DNA from 4 places in the Streptomyces sp. NPDC048278 genome. Region 4 is predicted to be linked to each of the others. Evidence: riboswitches for the same ligand, from Rfam matches in the RefSeq annotation. Region 4 holds a riboswitch; each other region holds the start of a gene.
What was found. A riboswitch is a leader RNA that binds a small molecule or an ion and turns the genes downstream of it on or off. The one in region 4 is predicted to bind cyclic di-AMP.
Positions count from the first base shown of each region.

Region 1 (4,698 bases), on a different contig from region 4:
ACAGGTCGTCGCCGACGATCTGCACCTTGTCGCCGAGCTTGTCGGTGAGGACCTTCCAGCCGGCCCAGTCGTCCTCGAACAGCGGGTCCTCGATGGAGACCAGCGGGTAGGAGGCGACGAGCTCCTCGTAGTACTCGGTCATCTCGGCGGCCGAGCGGGACTTGCCCTCGAACTCGTACTTGCCGTCCTTGTAGAACTCGGACGCGGCGACGTCGAGCGCGAGCGCGATCTGCTCGCCGGGGACGTAACCGGCCTGCTTGATCGCCTCCAGGATGAGGTCGAGCGCGGCGCGGTTCGACTCCAGGTTCGGGGCGAAGCCGCCCTCGTCGCCGAGGCCGGTGGCCAGGCCCTTGCTCTTCAGGACCTTCTTCAGCGTGTGGTAGACCTCGGCACCCCAGCGCAGCGCCTCGGAGAAGGACTCCGCGCCGATCGGGGCGATCATGAACTCCTGGATGTCGACGTTGGAGTCCGCGTGCGAGCCGCCGTTGAGGATGTTCATCATCGGGACGGGCAGCAGGTGCGCGTTCGGGCCGCCGAGGTAGCGGAAGAGCGGCAGGTCGGACGCCTCGGAGGCGGCGTGCGCGACGGCGAGGGAGACGCCGAGGATGGCGTTGGCGCCGAGCGAGCCCTTGTTGTCGGTGGCGTCCAGGTCGAACATGGCCTGGTCGATCAGGCGCTGCTCGGTGGCGTCGTAGCCGACGAGCTCCGGGCCGATCTGCTCGATGACGGCGAGGACGGCCTTCTCGACACCCTTGCCCAGGTAGCGGTTGGGGTCGCCGTCACGGAGCTCGATGGCCTCGAAGGCACCGGTGGAGGCGCCGGACGGAACGGCGGCACGACCCGTGCTGCCGTCGTCGAGGCCGACCTCGACCTCGACCGTGGGGTTGCCTCGGGAGTCCAGGATTTCCCGGGCTACGACGACGTCGATGGACGGCACGAGCATCTCCTTCTTGGGATGTGACGCTGGTTGTGCGGGGCGCACGCGGGCCTCGTCGGCCCTTGCTCAGCCTTGCGACTAGAGCCTAACCGTCCAAGGGCCGTCGGCCGGCACGACCGACCGGCCCGTGGACACACAGACGGTACTCATTGTTCACGTGCGGAACAAAGGGGGTCCCGATGAAGAACGGAAGAAGAGCGGGCCACGGAGCCCGACGCAAAGAGAAACCCCGCTCCGGTGCGTTCGGGGGAAAACGCACCGGAGCGGGGGCTCGTGGGGGACGGGGGTGACCCTCACGTGGTCCCCACTATGAGGACCACGGCTGTGTGGGGGCTGTGGTTCAGCTGGGTCTTACTTCAGGTGCAGCTGCTGGCCCGGGTAGATGAAGTCGGCGTCGTCGACGATGTCCTTGTTCAGCTTGAACAGCGCCTGCCAGCCACCCTTGACCTTGTGCTTCTCGGCGATCGAGCTGAGGGTGTCGCCCTTGACGACCTTGTACTCGCCGTCGCCCTTCTTGACCTTCTTGCCGGTCGGGGTGGTGACGGTCTTCTTGGCGGCCGGGCGCTCGGCGGAGCGGGAGGCGGCCTGGGTGTCGGTCGAGCGGGTGCTGGTGCTGCTGCTCGACGAGGAGCTGGTCGAGCCGGCGCTGCCGCCGGTGTAGGCGGCGCCGGACAGGCCCGTGCCGCAGACCGGCCAGGCGCCCTTGCCCTGCGCGGCGAGGACCTTCTCGGCGATCGTGATCTGCTGCGCCTTGCTGGCCTGGTTGGCCTGCGCGGCGTACTGCGTGCCGCCGTACGCGGCCCAGGTGGAGGCGGAGAACTGGAGACCGCCGTAGTAGCCGTTGCCGGTGTTGATGGACCAGTTGCCGCCGGACTCGCACTGGGCGACGGTGTCCCACTCGGAGGCGGTGGCGGCGGAGGCGCTGCCGGCCGCCATCAGCGGCGCGGCGACGGCGACGCCGGTGACGCCGGCGACGGCGATGGCGCGGACGGCCTTGGACGGACGGCGGTGCTTGCCCTTGCCGGAGAACAGCATGGATCGATCCCCTCACCGACGCCTGCGAGGTGAGCTGTCGGGTTCGGGCCGGTTGAGTTGCCCGGCCGCACACCGTGTGTCGGTGCGCGGCTTCACCCCGAGCCGGATCGGCGGCCTCAACCACCGGTCCCGGCACTTACCTTGGGTCCCCCGCTCCTGCCTACGGCGCATGACGCGACGACTGTTCCCGGACGGCCGCTGGCAGGACTCGGCGTTGCGACGGCCGGGGCTCGTGGTGACGAGCGGCCTTGACCGTAAACAGGCGATCCGGTGAATTTCAAAGATGATCAGGGCTTCTGAGACTCATCCCACACTTTCACCAAAACGGACATTCAACTCGAAGCGGGGCGCCAACTCCCGCCGCTTTTCGCCCTATTCGCTGCCGAGTTTCAGGGTCTGACCGGCGGTGATGGCGTTCGGGTCGGCGCCTATGTCGGCCTTGTTCGCGTCGTAGAGCGCGCGCCATCCGCCGTCGAGGTCAAGGGAGTCGGCGATGGAGGCGAGGGTGTCGCCGTCGCGGACGGTGTAGGTGCCGCTGCCGGAGGAGGCGTGCCGGCCGGAGGAGGAGGCGCTCTGACCGTTTGTCACGCTTTCGTCCGCCGAGCCGCCACGGTGCTTGCCGCCGCTGCTGACGGCACCCGTGTCGACCAGGCTCCAAGAGCCTCCGGTCTGCCACGAATTGTCCGAGTCGTCGGATTCGACGGCATCGGGGCTCCCGCTCGCCTTCGAAGCCTCCGAGTCGGAGCCGGACTTGGATGATTCCGGCTTGTCCGTCTTGCTGGACTTGCCGGAGTCGTCCGACTTGGAGCCGCTGTCGGCACTCGCGCTCGGCGAGGGGGTCGCGGACTCGCTCCCGGAGTCCGCGGCACCCGAGGAGGAGTCGGCACCGGAGGACGAGGACGAGTCCGACAGCCCGGAGGACGAGTCCGACGAGTCGGAGGAACCGGACGAATCACTCGAGTCGCCGAGGCCCGTGTCGACGTTCACCGACGCGTCGTCGGACGAGAGTCCGGCGATCAGGGCGCAGGTCCGCCAGGCCTTGGTGCCCTGGTCGGCGAGCATCTTCTCGGCGACCGCGATCTGCTGCGAACGGCTCGCCTGGTCGGGGGTGCCGGCGTACTCCAGGCCCCCGTACTCGCTCCAGTCGTCCAGGGAGATCTGGAGGCCGCCGTAGTAGCCGGTGCCGTTGTCGGCGCTCCAGGAGCCGCCGCTCTCGCACTCGGCCACCTGGTCCCAGGTGGAGCCGTCGGCCGCGCTGGCGTTCACCGCACCGAGGAGCGGGAGGGCGATGGCGGAGCCGGTCACCCCGGCCGCGACGAGGAGCGCCGGAGCCTGGCGGGGGCGACGGTGACGACCGTTCCCGGAGAGCATGCGGAAACCTTTCGAGCGACAGCGGTGACCGGCACGGCGGGTCCCGCAAGGGCGCCGTGCTGATGGGTGAACGTATCGGCAGACGATCACTTGTCACAAGTTAATGCCGCGTAGATCACGTGAAGATCACAGACTTGAACGCTGGTCATCTTTTGCCCGTAGGGGCAGGTGGAGGCTTCAGCGGCCGGTGGGCGTGAACTCCACGGGGAGCGTGCGCAGCCCGCGCATGATGAGCCCGCCGCGCCACCGCAACTCGCTCTCGTCCACGGCGAGTCGCAGGTCGGGAAGGCGGGTCAGGAGACCGGCGAGTGCGGTCTGCCCCTCCAGGCGGGCGAGCGGGGCGCCCAGGCAGTAGTGGATGCCGTGGCCGTACCCGAGGTGCTGGTTGTCCCGCCGGGCGAGGTCGAGGGTGTCCGGCTCGGCGAACCGCTCCGGGTCCCGGTCGGCCGCGGCCAGGACGACCAGGACCGGGTCGCCGGGCGCGATGTGCTGCCCGCCGATGGCGACCGGCTCGGTGGCGAACCGCCAGGTGGCCAGCTCCACCGGCCCGTCGTAGCGCAGCAGTTCCTCGACGCCGGTCTCCAGCAGCCCGCGCTCGCCGGCGGCCAGGGACTCCTGCAGGCGGGCCCGCTGCCCGGGGTGGGTGAGCAGCGCGTACGTGCCGTTCCCGATCAGGTTGACGGTGGTCTCGAAGCCGGCGAACAGCAGGATGAAGGCCATGGCCGCGGCCTCGTTCTCGGTGAGGTGCTCCCCGTGGTCCGAGGCCCGGATGAGCCCGGAGATGAGGTCCTCGCCGGGACCTGCCTCAGCGGGCAGCGCCTCCCGCTTCCGGTGGATCAGCTCGGCCAGATATCCGCGCATCTTCTTCACCGACCGCGCGACCCCGCCCCGCGGCCCGCCCCCGTGCCGGATCATCATCCCCGCCCAGTCCCGGAAGTCGTCCTGGTCCTCGGGCGGGACGCCGAGCAGGTCGCAGATGGCGTAGATGGGGAGCGGGAAGGCGAACTCGTGGATGAGGTCGGCCTCGCCCCGCTCCGCGAACCCGTCGATGAGCCGGTCGGTCAGCTCACGGACCCGCGGCGCGAACTCGGCCACCCGGCGCGGAGTGAACGCCTTGCTCACCAGCCGCCGCAGCCGGGTGTGGTCCGGCGGGTCGATGTTGAGCAGGTGCGTCATCAACTCGGCCTTGCGCTCGCCGGGGATGCCGGTCTTCCCCTTGGCGTGCGCGGGCTCGTCGTGATGCGCCGGGTTCTTGGAGAGCCTCGGGTCGGCCAGCGCCTGCTTGGCGTCCCCGTACCGCGTGACCAGCCAGGCCTCCACCCCGCTGGGCAGCCGGGTCCGCCGCACGGGCTCGT
Region 1 is NZ_JBEZLP010000027.1:126,787-131,484, reverse strand. It holds gene eno (phosphopyruvate hydratase) at 1-943, opposite strand, end outside; gene AB0D74_RS35930 (transglycosylase family protein) at 1,289-1,972, opposite strand; cyclic di-AMP (ydaO/yuaA leader) riboswitch at 1,977-2,150, opposite strand; gene AB0D74_RS35925 (transglycosylase family protein) at 2,345-3,343, opposite strand; gene AB0D74_RS35920 (cytochrome P450) at 3,521-4,698, opposite strand, start outside.
Region 1: another riboswitch for cyclic di-AMP. It lies ahead of AB0D74_RS35930 (transglycosylase family protein); the one in region 4 lies ahead of AB0D74_RS15485 (C40 family peptidase).

Region 2 (4,698 bases), on a different contig from region 4:
GGCGTGCGGGGGACGGGCGGGGGAGTGCGGGGGAGCGGGTGGGGCGCCCGGGGGACGGCGGGCGCCCCGTGAGGGTCAGGCCGGCCGCACCACGCTGTGGATGATCGACTCGCCGCCGTAGTAGATCGACTCCTCGCGGACGTAGGCGCCGGGCTTGGGGGCGTGGATCATCATGCCGTTGCCGATGTAGATGCCGACATGGCTGACGTCGTCGTAGAAGAAGACCAGGTCGCCGGGCCGGGCGTCGGCGAGGGGGACGGTGGTGCCGGCGTTCACCTGGTCGTAGGTGGTGCGCGGCAGGGAGACGCCCGCGGCCTTCCAGGCGGCCTGGGAGAGCCCGGAGCAGTCGTAGGAGCCGGGGCCGGTGGCGCCCCAGACGTACGGCTTGCCGATCTGCGCGCGGGCGAAGGCGATCGCCTTGGCGGCCTTCGTGGCGTAGGCGGAGTCCGAGCCGGAACCGGAGCCGGAGCCCGAGTCGGAAGAGGAGCCGCTCGACGCCGAGGACGACGCCGCCTGGTCGGCCGCCGCGGCCTGCTGCTTCGCCAGTTCCGCCGCCTTGCGGTCCGCCGCCTCCTGCTGCCGCTTCTCGATCGCCGCCAGCCGGGCCTTCTCCGCGGCCGTCAGCTGCGACAGCAGCTCCCGCGCGGAGGCCAGCTTCGTCTGCACGGTGGTCTTGGCGGTCTTGAGGTCGTCCTGCGTCTCGGTGAGCGTGTCGAGGCTCTGGGAGGCCTCCTGCCGCTTCTTCATGGTCGCGGACTGCTCGGTGACGTAGTCGTCGACCGCGCCCTTCTGGCGCGAGGTCAGGCGGCTCATCAGCTGGTCCTGGTCGAAGTAGTCCTGGGGACTGTCCGCGAGCAGGAAGGTCGCCGTGTCGGGGACGCTCGCCCCGGTCCGGTACTGGGCCGCCGCGAACGAACCCAGTTCCTCACGCGCCTTGTTGAGCCGGTCGGTGCGCCGGGCGACGTCGTCGAGCAGGGCGTCGACCTGCTTGCGCTGCCTGCCGGTCCGCTCCTTGGCCGCGTTGTACTTCTCGGTCGCCGACTCCGCCTGCCGGTAGAGGGAGTCGACCTTCTTCTCGACCTCCTCCAGGCTCGGCTTGCCGTCGTCGGAGGGGGCGGCCTCGGCCGTCTGGGAGAACAGGGCCATGGAGGTGAGGGCTGCGGTGGCCAGGGCGGGGGTGCGTATGCCTGCCGCGCGCGTTCCTGACGGCCGGGACTTGCGGTGCGACGCCAACGGGGGCGACTCCTTCCAGCGTTCCGCCTACCGAGTTAGCTGTCGGGTTCGGGCGGGTGGTTCGGAAGGGTTGCCCTACGGTCCGTTCTCCGGTGGGGAGTCGGGACCGATTCACCCCAAGGTCGGTGTGGGTCCCCGGCTCCGGGTGCGCGGCGGCACTCCGGACTCGGCGGAGGCCGTGCGGCCCGGCGACGTTCGCCGGTGGGGGTCGTGCGGCCTGCCCGGCACGCTAGCCAACTCGTGTGGTCTCTGTGAAGTTTGATGTGCGATATGCCCGATACATTTTCGTGACCTTGGCGTTGTGTGGGGTCCGGGCGGCGCGATTCGGGATGTTATGGGCGGCTTGCCCGATGGTGTCGAAGGGTTCGAGACGGGTGTTCCCTGCTGCGTGACGCGCGTCGACCGGCCGTGACGGAGTGGATCTGTTCGGTGACCGGGACGAGTTTTCGGGGCGGCGGCCGGTTGTCGGTGGGGCGCCCTAGACTCGGAGAGCGATGAGCAGCCTCTTTGACGACAGCTTCCTGGCGAACCTCCAGGCCCCCCGCGGCCATGACGAGGAACCTCCGCCGCCGCCCGAGGACGAGCACGCTCCGGAGTCGATTCCGGACGATCTGTTCGGCGGGAAGTTCGACATGCCCCCGGACCGGGACGCCTACTACCGCGACGGCGCCGCCCGCCCGGCCCTGGACCCGGCCGCACTCCTGGAGGGGCTGAACGACAACCAGCGGGCGGCCGTCGTGCACGCCGGCTCCCCGCTGCTCATCGTGGCCGGCGCCGGTTCCGGCAAGACGCGCGTGCTCACCCACCGCATCGCCCACCTGCTCGGCGCGCGCCAGGTGCACCCGGGCCAGATCCTCGCGATCACCTTCACCAACAAGGCCGCGGGCGAGATGAAGGAGCGCGTCGAGCACCTCGTCGGCCCGCGCGCGAACGCGATGTGGGTGATGACCTTCCACAGCGCCTGCGTGCGGATCCTGCGCAGGGAGAGCAAGAAGCTCGGCTTCACCTCCTCCTTCTCGATCTACGACGCGGCCGACTCCAAGCGCCTGATGGCCCTGGTCTGCCGGGACCTGGACCTCGACCCCAAGCGGTTCCCGCCGAAGTCCTTCAGCGCCCAGGTCAGCAACCTCAAGAACGAGCTGGTCGACGAGGAGGACTTCGCCGCCCGCGCGAGCGACGGCTTCGAGAAGACCCTCGCCCAGGCCTACGCCCTCTACCAGTCCCGGCTGCGCGAGGCGAACGCCCTCGACTTCGACGACCTGATCATGACGACGGTCAATCTGCTGCGCGCCTTCCCGGACGTCGCCGAGCACTACCGCCGCCGCTTCCGGCACGTCCTGGTCGACGAGTACCAGGACACCAACCACGCGCAGTACGCCCTCGTGCGCGAGCTGGTCGGCACCGGCGAGCCCGACCTGCCCCCCGCCGAGCTCTGCGTCGTCGGTGACGCCGACCAGTCGATCTACGCCTTCCGGGGCGCGACGATCCGCAACATCCTCCAGTTCGAGGAGGACTACCCGAACGCGACGACGATCCTCCTGGAGCAGAACTACCGCTCCACGCAGACGATCCTCTCCGCCGCCAACGCGGTCATCGAGCGCAACGAGTCCCGCCGCCCGAAGAACCTGTGGACCAACGCGGGCGCGGGCGCGCAGATCACCGGCTACGTCGCCGACACCGAGCACGACGAGGCACAGTTCGTCGCCGAGGAGATAGACCGTCTGACGGACGCGGGCGAGGCGAAGGCGGGCGATGTCGCCGTCTTCTACCGCACCAACGCGCAGTCCCGTGTCTTCGAGGAGATCTTCATCCGGGTCGGCCTGCCCTACAAGGTCGTCGGCGGCGTCCGCTTCTACGAGCGCAAGGAGGTCCGGGACGTCCTCGCCTACCTGCGGGTGCTCGCCAACCCGGAGGACTCCGTCCCGCTCCGCCGCATCCTCAACGTCCCCAAGCGCGGAATCGGCGACCGCGCGGAGGCGATGATCGACGCCCTCGCCCAGCGCGAGAAGATCAGCTTCCCGCAGGCGCTCCGGCGCGTCGACGAGGCGTACGGCATGGCCGCGCGGTCGACGAACGCGGTCAAGCGGTTCAACACGCTGATGGAGGACCTCCGTACGGTCGTGGAGTCCGGTGCCGGGCCCGCCACGGTCCTGGAGGCGATCTACGAACGCACCGGATACCTGGCCGAGTTGCAGAACTCCACGGACCCGCAGGACGAGACCCGCATCGAGAACCTCCAGGAACTCGCCTCCGTGGCACTGGAGTTCGAGCAGGAGTCCGGCGAGGGCGAGGAGCAGGCCGGGCTCGCCGACTTCCTGGAGCGGGTCGCCCTGGTCGCCGACTCCGACCAGATCCCCGACGACGACGAGAACGGCGACGGCGTCATCACCCTGATGACCCTGCACACCGCCAAGGGCCTCGAATTCCCGGTGGTGTTCCTGACCGGCATGGAGGACGGCGTCTTCCCGCACATGCGCGCCCTCGGCCAGACCAAGGAGCTGGAGGAGGAACGGCGGCTCGCCTACGTCGGCATCACGCGCGCGCGGGAGCGGCTGTACCTCACGCGGTCGGCGATGCGCAGCGCCTGGGGCCAGCCGTCGTACAACCCGGCCTCGCGCTTCCTGGAGGAGATCCCGGGCGCGTATCTGGAGTGGAAGCGGACCGGGGCGATGGCGCCGGTCTCCTCCGGGCCCGCGGCGGGCGTGGCTGCCTCGCTCTCCTCGACCCGCTCGCGCTCCTCGGCGTCGGGCGCGTCCGGCTTCGCCACCCGGCGGACCTCGGAGCAGCCGGTGGTCTCGCTGGCGGTCGGCGACCGGGTCACCCACGACCAGTTCGGCCTCGGCACGGTCGTCGCGGTGAAGGGCACGGGCGGCAACGCGGAGGCGACGATCGACTTCGGCGAGGCCAAGCCGAAGCGGCTGCTGCTGCGGTACGCGCCCGTGGAGAAGCTGTAGGGGAGAGACCTGACGGACCCGGGCCCCGGGCCTGGGTCCCGGGGGCCCGCGCCCCCGGTGCCGGTCAGGTCGGGTCGAGCCCGTGGCTGCGCAGCCACGGCAGCGGGTCTATGGCGGCGCCGCCGGCCGGCCGGACCTCGAAGTGCAGGTGCGGGCCGGTCGAGTTGCCGGAGTTCCCGGAGTACGCGATCGGGTCGCCGGCCTTCACCGTCGTACCGGCGGCGACGCGGTACGACGAGAGGTGGCAGTACCACGTCTCCGTGCCGTCCTTCGCCGTCACGATCATCATGTTGCCGTAGGCGCTGTTCCACTTGGTGGAGACGACGCCGTCGGTCGCGGCCATCACCGTCGTGCCGTAGGAGACGGGGAAGTCGATGCCGGTGTGGACGGACATCCAGTTGACGCCGGCCTGGCCGAAGTAGGCGCTGAGCCCCCGCTGCGTGACCGGCAGCGCGTACTTCGGTCGCAGCCGCTCCTTGCGGGCCGCCTCCGCCGCCGCCTTCTTCTTCTC
Region 2 is NZ_JBEZLP010000016.1:103,474-108,171, forward strand. It holds gene AB0D74_RS26815 (NlpC/P60 family protein) at 76-1,233, opposite strand; cyclic di-AMP (ydaO/yuaA leader) riboswitch at 1,241-1,415, opposite strand; gene pcrA (DNA helicase PcrA) at 1,728-4,187, shown strand; gene AB0D74_RS26825 (peptidoglycan DD-metalloendopeptidase family protein) at 4,252-4,698, opposite strand, start outside.
Region 2: another riboswitch for cyclic di-AMP. It lies ahead of AB0D74_RS26815 (NlpC/P60 family protein); the one in region 4 lies ahead of AB0D74_RS15485 (C40 family peptidase).

Region 3 (4,698 bases), on a different contig from region 4:
CGGGAGGTGGGCACCAAGTTCGGCCGCTGGCTGGACCTGACGATCATGCGGCTGCCGCTGGCCTGGGACGGCGACGCGGGCGGCGGGACGACCGATTAGGGTGACCGCGTGGCGAGAGTGCGGTTGAGCGTGGCCGAGCGGCGGGAGGAGCTGCTGCGGGCCGCCATCGAGCAGATCGAGGCGCGGGGCGTGGCGGCGGTGCGGATCGCCGATGTGGCCTCGGCCCTCGGGGTGAGCAACGCGCTCGTGCTGTACCACTTCTCGACGAAGGAGAAGCTGGTCGCCGCCGCCTTCACCTTTGCCGCCGAGGACGATCTGGCGCATCTGCGCAAGCTGCTGGGCCGCCGCACGTCGGCGCTGCGCCGGCTGCGGGCCGCGGTGCGCTGGTACGCGCCGACCGGGCAGGCCAAGGGCTGGCGGCTGTGGATCGAGGGCTGGGCGGTGGCCTTGCGCGAACCCGCGCTGCGGGACGTCACCAAGGGCCTGGACCAGCAGTGGAAGGCGGCGATCGCCGAGGTCGTCGCCGAGGGGGTGGCGGCGGGCGAGTTCCGGTGCCCCGACCCCGCGGCGGCGGCGCTGCGGCTGACCGCGCTGCTCGACGGGCTCGCCGTCCAGCTGACGTCGTACCCCGGAGCCGTGCCCCGGGCCAGGGCGCAGCAGTGGGTCGACGAGGCGCTGGCGCGCGAACTGGGGCTGCCCGGGCACGAGTAAGGGGCGGCCCGCCAGGAGGCCGCCCCTTACCCGCCGGTGCCGCCTCAGGCCACGGAGGCGATCCGCATCTTGATGTCGTCCGGGGAGAGCGCACCCTTGGCCGTCACGTGGTCGCCGGACGACTCGCCGCGCAGCCGGCGCCCGATCCACGGGACGAGGTACTCGCGGGCCCAGTGCACGTCGTCGCGGCGGACCTCCAGGGTGCCGCGGGGCGGCAGCGGGGGCCACGGCTGGTCGGGATCGGCCGGCACGTCGACGCCGAGCACCTGGCCGGCGCGCAGCGCCACGCGTGTGTGCCCGTCGGGCGAGAGGTGCAGGCGGTCGCCGTCCCAGGCGCGGCGGTCCTGCACGGTCTTGAGGGACCAGAGGTCCAGGACCGGGCAGCCGTACCGGTCGGCGATGGCCCGGACGTGTCCGTTGTACGTGGCGATCTTGCCGCGCAGGTGCTTGAGGACGGGCACGCCCCGGGTGTCGAACCCGGTGGTCACCAGCACCGTGCCGACGGCCTCGGTCAGCTGGGCCACGGCCCGCTCGAACCGCTCGGCGACCTCGTCGGGGTCGGTGCCGGGGCGGATGATGTCGTTGCCGCCCGCGCAGAACGAGACCAGGTCCGGGGCGAGTTCCAGGGCCTGCGGCACCTGGTCCGCCACGATCTGGTCGAGCAGTTTCCCGCGCACGGCAAGGTTGGTGTAGCTGAAGTCGCCCTCGGGCCGCCGGTCGGACAGCAGTACCGCGAACCGGTCGGCCCAGCCGACGAACGCCCCGTCGGGGCCGGGGTCTCCCACGCCCTCGGTGAAGCTGTCCCCCACCGCTGCGTACGACCCGATCACTGATGCATTGTCACTCTTCGAATCGTCTCCCACATCGGACCATGATTCACCTTCGACTGTGACCTACGCGACCGTAATAAGGGCTTGACGCTCGGTGACATAAGACACCCTTAAATACTTTGCCAACCTTGGAATAAGTCCCTGGCCAGCGGCGTTTGAGTGACGACGAACGCGGGGTCAGCCGACGGTGAGGCCCTTGGCGCGGAGGTAGGCGACCGGGTCCACGTCCGAGCCGTAGTCGGGGGTGGTACGGATCTCGAAGTGGAGGTGCGGGCCGGTCACGTTGCCGGTCGCGCCGGAGAGGCCGATCTGCTGGCCCGCGGTCACGGTCTGGCCGACCGAGACGGACAGGGCGGAGAGGTGGCCGTACTGCGCGTAGTAGCCGTCGGCGAGCCGGATGACGACCTGGTTGCCGTAGGCGCCGCCCCAGCCGGCGGTGACGACCGTACCGGCGCCGACGGCCTTGACCGGGGTGCCGGTCGGGACGACGAAGTCGACGCCCGTGTGGTAGCCGCTGGACCACATGCTGCCGGCCACGTGGTAGCCGGTGCCGATGGCGCCACCCGTGACCGGGAGGGCGAAGCCGGAGGCGGTCGCCACCGAACCTTCCGAACCGGTCGAGTCGTTCGAACCGGCAGAGTCGTTCGAACCGGTCGTGCGGTTCGAATCGTTCGAGGAGGCCGAGGACGAGGACGCGGTCGACCTGGACGGCTGTGGGTCCGCGTGGACCCGCGAACGGGAGCCGGAGTCCGTCGTCGCGGCGTGCCGGCCGCCGAGGACGAGCTCGAGACCGGGGTGGATCAGCGAGGGGTTGCCGCCGACGGCCTCCCGGTTGTCGGCGTAGAGCCGGTGCCAGCCGCCGCGGACGTGCTGGTCGCGGGCGATCTTCGAGAGATAGTCGCCGGACACCACCGTGTAGACGCGGTGCGCGGAATGCGTGGCGCCGGAATTCCCCGCGGGCGCCTGCTTCACCGCGGTCTTCTCGATCACCGGAAGCGACTGCGTGGTCTTTTCGGAAAGGGACTGCGGAGTGGCCGCGTGGGCTCCGGTGGTCCCCATGAGCGGCAGAGCCAGCGCGGCGCCACCGGTTCCTGCGACGGCCATGGAGCGGGTGAAACGCTGGGACTTGGGGCGGCGGTGCTTACCCTTCGCGGGCATGGCGCATTCCTCTCCTGCGCCTGCGAGGTGAGCTGTCGGGTTCGGGCTGGAGCTGCCCGGCCGCGCCGAAAGACGCGGCTACACCCCAAGCCGTCCCGGGAACCGGAACAGGCGGTCATACCTGGTGGGTCCCCCGCTCCTGCCGGGCACGGGTGAGTGTGTGTGGGGACTCCGGGCGGCGGCAGGATTCGGCGTTCCGACCGGATGTGTGGCGAACGTAAGCGAGTGGGACGGACGTGGACAAGCAGTCGGTTCCGGCCGTCCGGATTTCACTTGATCCGCTTCCGGAAATCCCGGTCACCCTCCGTGAATTCCGATCTATTCGTTTATCCAACCCTCATGGAAGGCGCCGGAATTACGTGAGCATGACGCGCGACGGACGGTCACGAATATGACGCTCCTCACGCACGTCACGCCACGTCCCCTTATTCCATGGCGAGTTGCAACGAAAGCACTAATTCGGGCAGATAGGTCAGATCCGACGAAGCCGGATGACTGCCGCATCCAGGTCACCCTTCAGCCCGGTGCGCAGCCCGTGATGCAGGAGAACGGCACCTCCGTGCGATTCGCCCGTTTCGAGGCATTCGTACGACGCCGTCGGGTCGAGCCCCTGGAGCCGCAGCGCCGGTGCCGGCTCGCCGTAGCTCTGCGCCTGCAGCCAGGCGAGGACGACGGTCTCGTCGCCGAGCGTGTACTGCACCGCGCTGAGCCCGCCGGCCGGCGGTCGCAGCCGGAACTGGTCGCCGCGCTGCACCAAGGGCCTGATCTCCTTGTAGAGCTCCACCCAACGGCCGGCCTCGGCGAGCTCCTCCTCGGTCCAGTTCGAGAGGTCGCCGCCTACGCCGAGCGCCCCGGCCATGGAGCTGACGAACCGGAAACGCAGCGAGCTGACCCGGTCGTTGAGCTGGTGGTTCGGGCTGTCGGTGACCCAGGCGGACATCACCCGGGCGGGGTGGATCTGGCTGAAGCCGTGCTGGATGGCGAGCCGGTCCAGCGGGTCGGTGTTGTCGGAGGTCCACACCTCGTCGGTGCGGCTCATGATCCCGAGGTCGATCCGCCCGCCACCGCCGGAGCAGGACTCGATGGCGACGTCCGGGTGGGCCGCGCGGATCCGGTCGAGCAGGGCGTACAGCCCGCGCACGTGGTCGACCCACAGGCGCTGCGGGTAGGGCTCGCCGGGCCAGCCCGCATCCGTGAAGCAGCGGTTGAAGTCCCACTTGACGTAGTCGATCGGGGCACTGGACAGCAGGGTGTCGAGCTGCTGCCAGAGGTACTCCTGGACGTCCTCGCGGGCGAGGTTGAGGACGAGCTGGTTGCGGAGTTCCGTCCGCTTCCGTCCCTGCTGGTACTGCACCCAGTCGGGGTGTGCGCGGTAGAGGTCGCTGTCCGCGTTGACCATCTCGGGCTCGACCCAGATGCCGAACTGCATGCCGAGGGCGTGCACGTAGTCGGCGAGCGGCTTGAGGCCCTTGGGGAAGCGGTCGGGGTTGGGCGTCCAGTCGCCGAGGCCGGCGTGGTCGCTGGTGCGGGCGCCGAACCAGCCGTCGTCCACCACGAACAGTTCGACGCCGATCGCGGCGGCCCGGCGGGCGAGGGTGGCCTGCTGGTCCTCGGAGATGTCGAAGGTGGTGGCCTCCCAGGAGTTGAACAGCACGGGCCGGTCCTGGTCGGCGTCCGGGATGACGTACGCGCGCTGGTAGGCATGCCAGGCGCGGCTGGCCCCGCCGAAGCCGCCGTCGGTCCACAGGCCCGCGAAGACGGGACTGGTGTACGACTCGCCCTCGGCCAGCATCAGCAGGCCCGAGTCGTCGTAGCCGGCGCCGCCGGTGATCTGCACGCGCGCGTCGGGGAGTTGGGCGACCGCGATGCGCCAGGAGCCGGACCAGCCGAGGGCGCAGCCCCAGACCTCGCCGCGCTCCTCGGTGGCGTCGGTGTCGAGGGCGACCCAGGGCAGGTGCTGGTGGCCGGTGTGGCCGCGCCGGCTGCCGATGACCTTCTC
Region 3 is NZ_JBEZLP010000001.1:556,045-560,742, forward strand. It holds gene AB0D74_RS02560 (N-acetyltransferase family protein) at 1-99, shown strand, start outside; gene AB0D74_RS02565 (TetR family transcriptional regulator C-terminal domain-containing protein) at 109-711, shown strand; gene AB0D74_RS02570 (SGNH/GDSL hydrolase family protein) at 756-1,541, opposite strand; gene AB0D74_RS02575 (LysM peptidoglycan-binding domain-containing M23 family metallopeptidase) at 1,719-2,699, opposite strand; cyclic di-AMP (ydaO/yuaA leader) riboswitch at 2,704-2,864, opposite strand; gene AB0D74_RS02580 (alpha-galactosidase) at 3,172-4,698, opposite strand, start outside.
Region 3: another riboswitch for cyclic di-AMP. It lies ahead of AB0D74_RS02575 (LysM peptidoglycan-binding domain-containing M23 family metallopeptidase); the one in region 4 lies ahead of AB0D74_RS15485 (C40 family peptidase).

Region 4 (4,698 bases):
ACAGCGCGATGGCCGCGATCTACGACACGGTCCAGTACGTGACCTGCGACGTGGAGACGGTCTGTCTCGGGCAGGCGGGGGCGTCGGCGGCGGTCCTGCTCGCGGCCGGCACTCCGGGCAAGCGGTCCGTGCTGCCCGGCGCGCGGATCGTGCTCCAGCAGCCGTCGCTGCCGCAACCGGTGCAGGGCCAGCCGAGTGATCTGGCCATCCAGGCGGCGGAGTTGGACCGGGTCCGGGCCATGATCGAACGAATGCTCGTCCAGCACACCGGGCGCACGGCGGACCAGGTGCACCAGGACCTGGAGCGGGACCTGGTCCTGGACGCGCCGGGTGCGCTGGCGTACGGGCTGGTGGACCGGGTCATGCCCGCCCGCCGTACCTCGCCCGGCCTGCCGGACGCGGGGTGAGCCGCCGATGCTGCCGCCGGAGCTGCCGCCGCTGCCCGCGCTGACCCGTGCCGAGGGCGAACTGATCGACCGTTACCTGGACGTGGTGGATCTGCTGGGCCGGATCAACCCGGCGCAGAACGAGGACACCTACCGCGGGCTGCGCGCCGCGCAGGCGCTGGTGCGCGCGGCGGCCGAGCTGCGCGACGCGCTCGCCCTGATGCATCTGCGGGGCGAGACGGAGCTCCACGGGGACACGCTGACACGCGCGTTGCGGGTGCTCGACGGCGAGCGCCGGACCGCTCGCGTCGTACTCCCGCCCGACTGCGTACGGTGACACCCTCCGGACGCCGGTGCGGCGCGTCGACGGAACGACCGGGCCCGAGCCGAAACGATCCAAAGGGGTTACCGCCGAACGGCGGAGCGTGGCGTGGTTTTACCTTCCCGTGGAGGCCGCTCAGGTTGCCCGCACGGGGGTGTCCGCGAACGGCTTTCGCGCAGGTCCGGGGCTACGCAGGGCAGTTGACGGAGAATCGAACACAGGGCTGTCCACCCGAACGGGTGGGTGGTGAGTAACCCCACAAATCCCCGATTCCGTTGGGATTTTCGGACACGAGTGCGTGAAGATCCCTGTCTGACGACAAGCCCCCGCCACAGCGGCGGGGCGGTCCGGGCGGACGCCGAGTCCTGCCGCCGCCCGGATTGACCCGTCGACAGAAGTGCATCGGCAGGAGTGGAGGACCCAAGCACGACGGGTCGCCGGCACGGTCGCGCCATGACCGAGCCGAGCAGCCCTTGGGGTGAAGCCGTGGTGACACGGCCGGGCAACTTCGCCAGCCCGAATCCGACAGGTCATCCTTCACAGGCGGCTGACGAAGGGTTGCGCATGACTGCGCTCAATCGTGTTCCGTCGCTGATGGCCCGGGCCGGTACGGCCTCGGCGCTGACCATCGCCGCCGTGGGCGGCTCGATCGTGATACCGGGCGTCGCCTCCGACGCCTCGGCCGCCACGATGGCGACGAAGGCACTGCAGATCGCCGCCTCGAAGAAGGGCTCGCCCTACAGGTGGGGCGCCACCGGACCGAACAGGTTCGACTGCTCCGGGCTGACGCTGTACTCGTTCAAGAAGGCGGGCAAGAAGCTGCCGCGTACGGCGGCCCAGCAGTACAACAAGACCCGTCACATCTCGGCCGGCAACCGCAAGGCCGGGGACCTGGTCTTCTTCCACTCGGGTTCCAGCGTCTACCACGTCGGCATCTACGCCGGGAAGGGAAAGATCTGGCACGCCCCGAAGACCGGGGACGTGGTGAAGCTCCAGAAGATCTGGACGCGCAGCGTCTGGTACGGCCGGGTCAGCTGACCCGCACCGACGGCCGGCCTGCAGGGGCTCGGGGCTACGGCTCCTGCTGGCCGGCCGCGGTGACGGTGCCCGCCGGGATCGTCCAGGGCAGTTCGATGGAGACGGTCTTGCCGCCCTCTCTGGTGGGGCGCACCCGGAGCTTGCCGCCGCACTCGGCGGTGAGCCAGCGGATGATGACCATGCCGCGCCCGTTGTCCTGCTGGACCGCGGCGGGGAGTCTCTTGGGGAAGCGCGGATGACTGTCCGTGACGCCGATGCGCAGCTGCTCGTCACGGTCGAGCACGAGGTCCACCGTGAAGGTGGGCGACTGCCCGAAGGTGTGCTGCACGGCGTTGGTGGCGAGTTCGGAGATGATGAGGCGGATGGTGTCCGCGGTTTCCGTCTCCGGTGGCAGGCCCCACTCCGCGAGGGTGTCCAGCGCGTAGGCGCGGGCGGCGGAGACCGAGGCGGGATCGCTCGGCAGAGTGACGGATGCTTCCAGGTGGTCTGCCATGGCGACGTCGTCCCTTTCCTCGGGACCGGAGTCCGACACAGTGCGGATGGTTCGAGTACGGTCCCGGACTGGTGCTTCTTCGCCAGACTGCCATTACCGGGCCGGTCACGGGGAGCGATCCACCAAGATATGCATATATCTGTCGCTCGAAGCGGTGAACTCTGCGACCTCAGACCGTATTTGGGCGGCTCGGAAGGAGTAAGGAGTAGCCCATGCAGAACGGTCCCGCGGTACGCCGCCGGAAACTGGGCGCCGAACTGCGCACATTGCGCACCGGCGCCGGCCTCACGAGCGGTGAGGCCGCCCGTCTGGTGGGCTGGCATCAGTCGAAAGTGAGCCGGATCGAGACCGGCGCCAGCGGTGTGAAACCGGCCGATGTGCGGTTACTCCTGGACGCCTACGGCGTGGTCGAGGGGCAACTGCGCGAGTTGCTGCTGGTGTTGGCGGGGTCGGAGGACACGGCGGGGCGGCACCACTGGTGGCACGCCTACCGTGGGGTACTGCCGCCCGCCTACCGCGATTTCATCAGTCTGGAGTCACAGGCCAGCGCGATGCGCACGCTGGAGACCCTGGTCGTGCCGGGGCTGCTGCAGACCCCCGAGTACGCGCGGGCGGTGACCCGGGCGGCCATGGACGCGCGGGCCGACGACTCCCTCGACACCCTGGTGGAGGTACGCCTGGCCAGGCAGGACGTGCTGCGCCAGGATCCGCCGCTGGAGCTGAGCGCGGTCCTGGACGAGGCGGTGCTGCGCCGGGAGGTGGGCGGTCCCGGTGTGATGGCGCGGCAGCTGGTGCGGCTGATGGAGGCGGCCCGGCTGCCCCAAGTACGGCTCCAGGTGCTGCCGTTCGCGGCCGGGGCGCATATCGGCATCACCGGGCCTTTCGTAATCTTCTCATTTCCGAGCACTTCTGATCTGGACGTGGTTGTTATCGACCAGTTGACGAGTAGCCTCTACCTGGAGCGGAAAGAAGACCTCCAGGCCTACACGGAGGCGTTCGACACGCTCCGGATCCACGCCCTTTCGCCCGAGGACTCGTTGGATTACATCGCCGCAATAGCTGACGGCGCGTAAGGAGGCACCATGACTGCACTGCCTCGGAACGTACCTTCAAGTGCTGATCTGCACGGACTGAGGTGGCTGCGCAGCAGCTACAGCACCGGAGCGAACAACTGCGTGGAGACGGCACGGCCGCGCTCCGGCCCCTCGGCCGGACTGCTCGCCGTGCGCGACTCCAAGGCTCCGGCCGGACCCGCCCTGCTCTTCTCCCCCGAGAGCTGGACGGGTTTCACGGCCGCGTTCGCCGGCTGATCAGCCCCAGAAGAGTCTGACCAGATACGAACGAAATCGATCAGACTCGTACCCATCCATCCCCGACTCCGTATCCGCTCGCGAGCCAGGCCCGGCCGTGTCACGCCGACTCATGGTCGTGTCTTGCCGATCACACGTACAGCGCGTTCGATCTCGGCCCCGGAGAGGTCCGCACGGGCGGTCAGCCTGAGCCGTGAGATGCCGTCCGGCACCGACGGCGGACGGAAACAGCCCACGGCCAGGCCTGCCGTCCGGCAGTCGGCCGCCCACCGCACGGCCTGCTCCGGGGACGGGGCCCGCACGGAGACCACCGCGGCGTCCGGACGTACCGCTTCCAGACCCGCGGCGGTCAGCCGTGCGTGCAGCTCCGCGGCCACCTCACGGGCCCGCGCCGCACGGTCCGGTTCGCGGCGCAGCAGCCGCAGGGCGGCCAGCGCCGCGCCCGCCGCCGCGGGGGCCAGGCCGGTGTCGAAGATGAACGTCCGGGCCGCGTTGACCAGATGGTCGATCACCCGGGCCGGCCCCAGCACCGCCCCGCCCTGGCTGCCGAGCGACTTCGACAGGGTCGCGGTCACCACCACGTCGTCGGCGCCGGAGAGCCCGGCCGCGTACGCCGCGCCCCGCCCGCCGTCCCCGAGCACGCCGAGCCCGTGCGCGTCGTCGACGAGCAGCCCGGCACCGCGCTCCCGGCACGCCTCGGCCAGTGCGGCCAGCGGCGCCGCGTCCCCGTCGACGGAGAACACCGTGTCGGAGACGACCACGGCGGGCCCCTCGTGCGTCCCGAGGGCCTTGCGTACGCCGTCCGGGTCGGCGTGCCCGACGACCTGGGTGGTGCCCCGGGCCAGCCGGCAGCCGTCGATCAGGGAGGCGTGGTTGAGGGCGTCGGAGACGATCAGGGCGCCGTGCGGGCCGAGCGTGGTGACGGCGGCGAGGTTCGCGGCATAGCCGGAGGAGAAGACCAGGGCGGCCTCGAACCCGCAGAATCCGGCCAGCTCCCGCTCCAGCTCGGTGTGGAGTTCCGTCGTACCGGTCACCAGCCGGGATCCGGTGGAGCCGCCACCCCAGGTCCGGGCCGCCCTCGCGGCGCCCTCGGCGACCTCGGGATGGTGGGCGAGGCCCAGGTAGTCGTTGCTCGCGAGGTCCAGCAGC
Region 4 is NZ_JBEZLP010000007.1:202,825-207,522, reverse strand. It holds gene AB0D74_RS15495 (ATP-dependent Clp protease proteolytic subunit) at 1-407, shown strand, start outside; gene AB0D74_RS15490 (hypothetical protein) at 415-723, shown strand; cyclic di-AMP (ydaO/yuaA leader) riboswitch at 1,085-1,269, shown strand; gene AB0D74_RS15485 (C40 family peptidase) at 1,273-1,746, shown strand; gene AB0D74_RS15480 (ATP-binding protein) at 1,781-2,239, opposite strand; gene AB0D74_RS15475 (helix-turn-helix transcriptional regulator) at 2,452-3,312, shown strand; gene AB0D74_RS15470 (DUF397 domain-containing protein) at 3,322-3,549, shown strand; gene AB0D74_RS15465 (8-amino-7-oxononanoate synthase) at 3,660-4,698, opposite strand, start outside.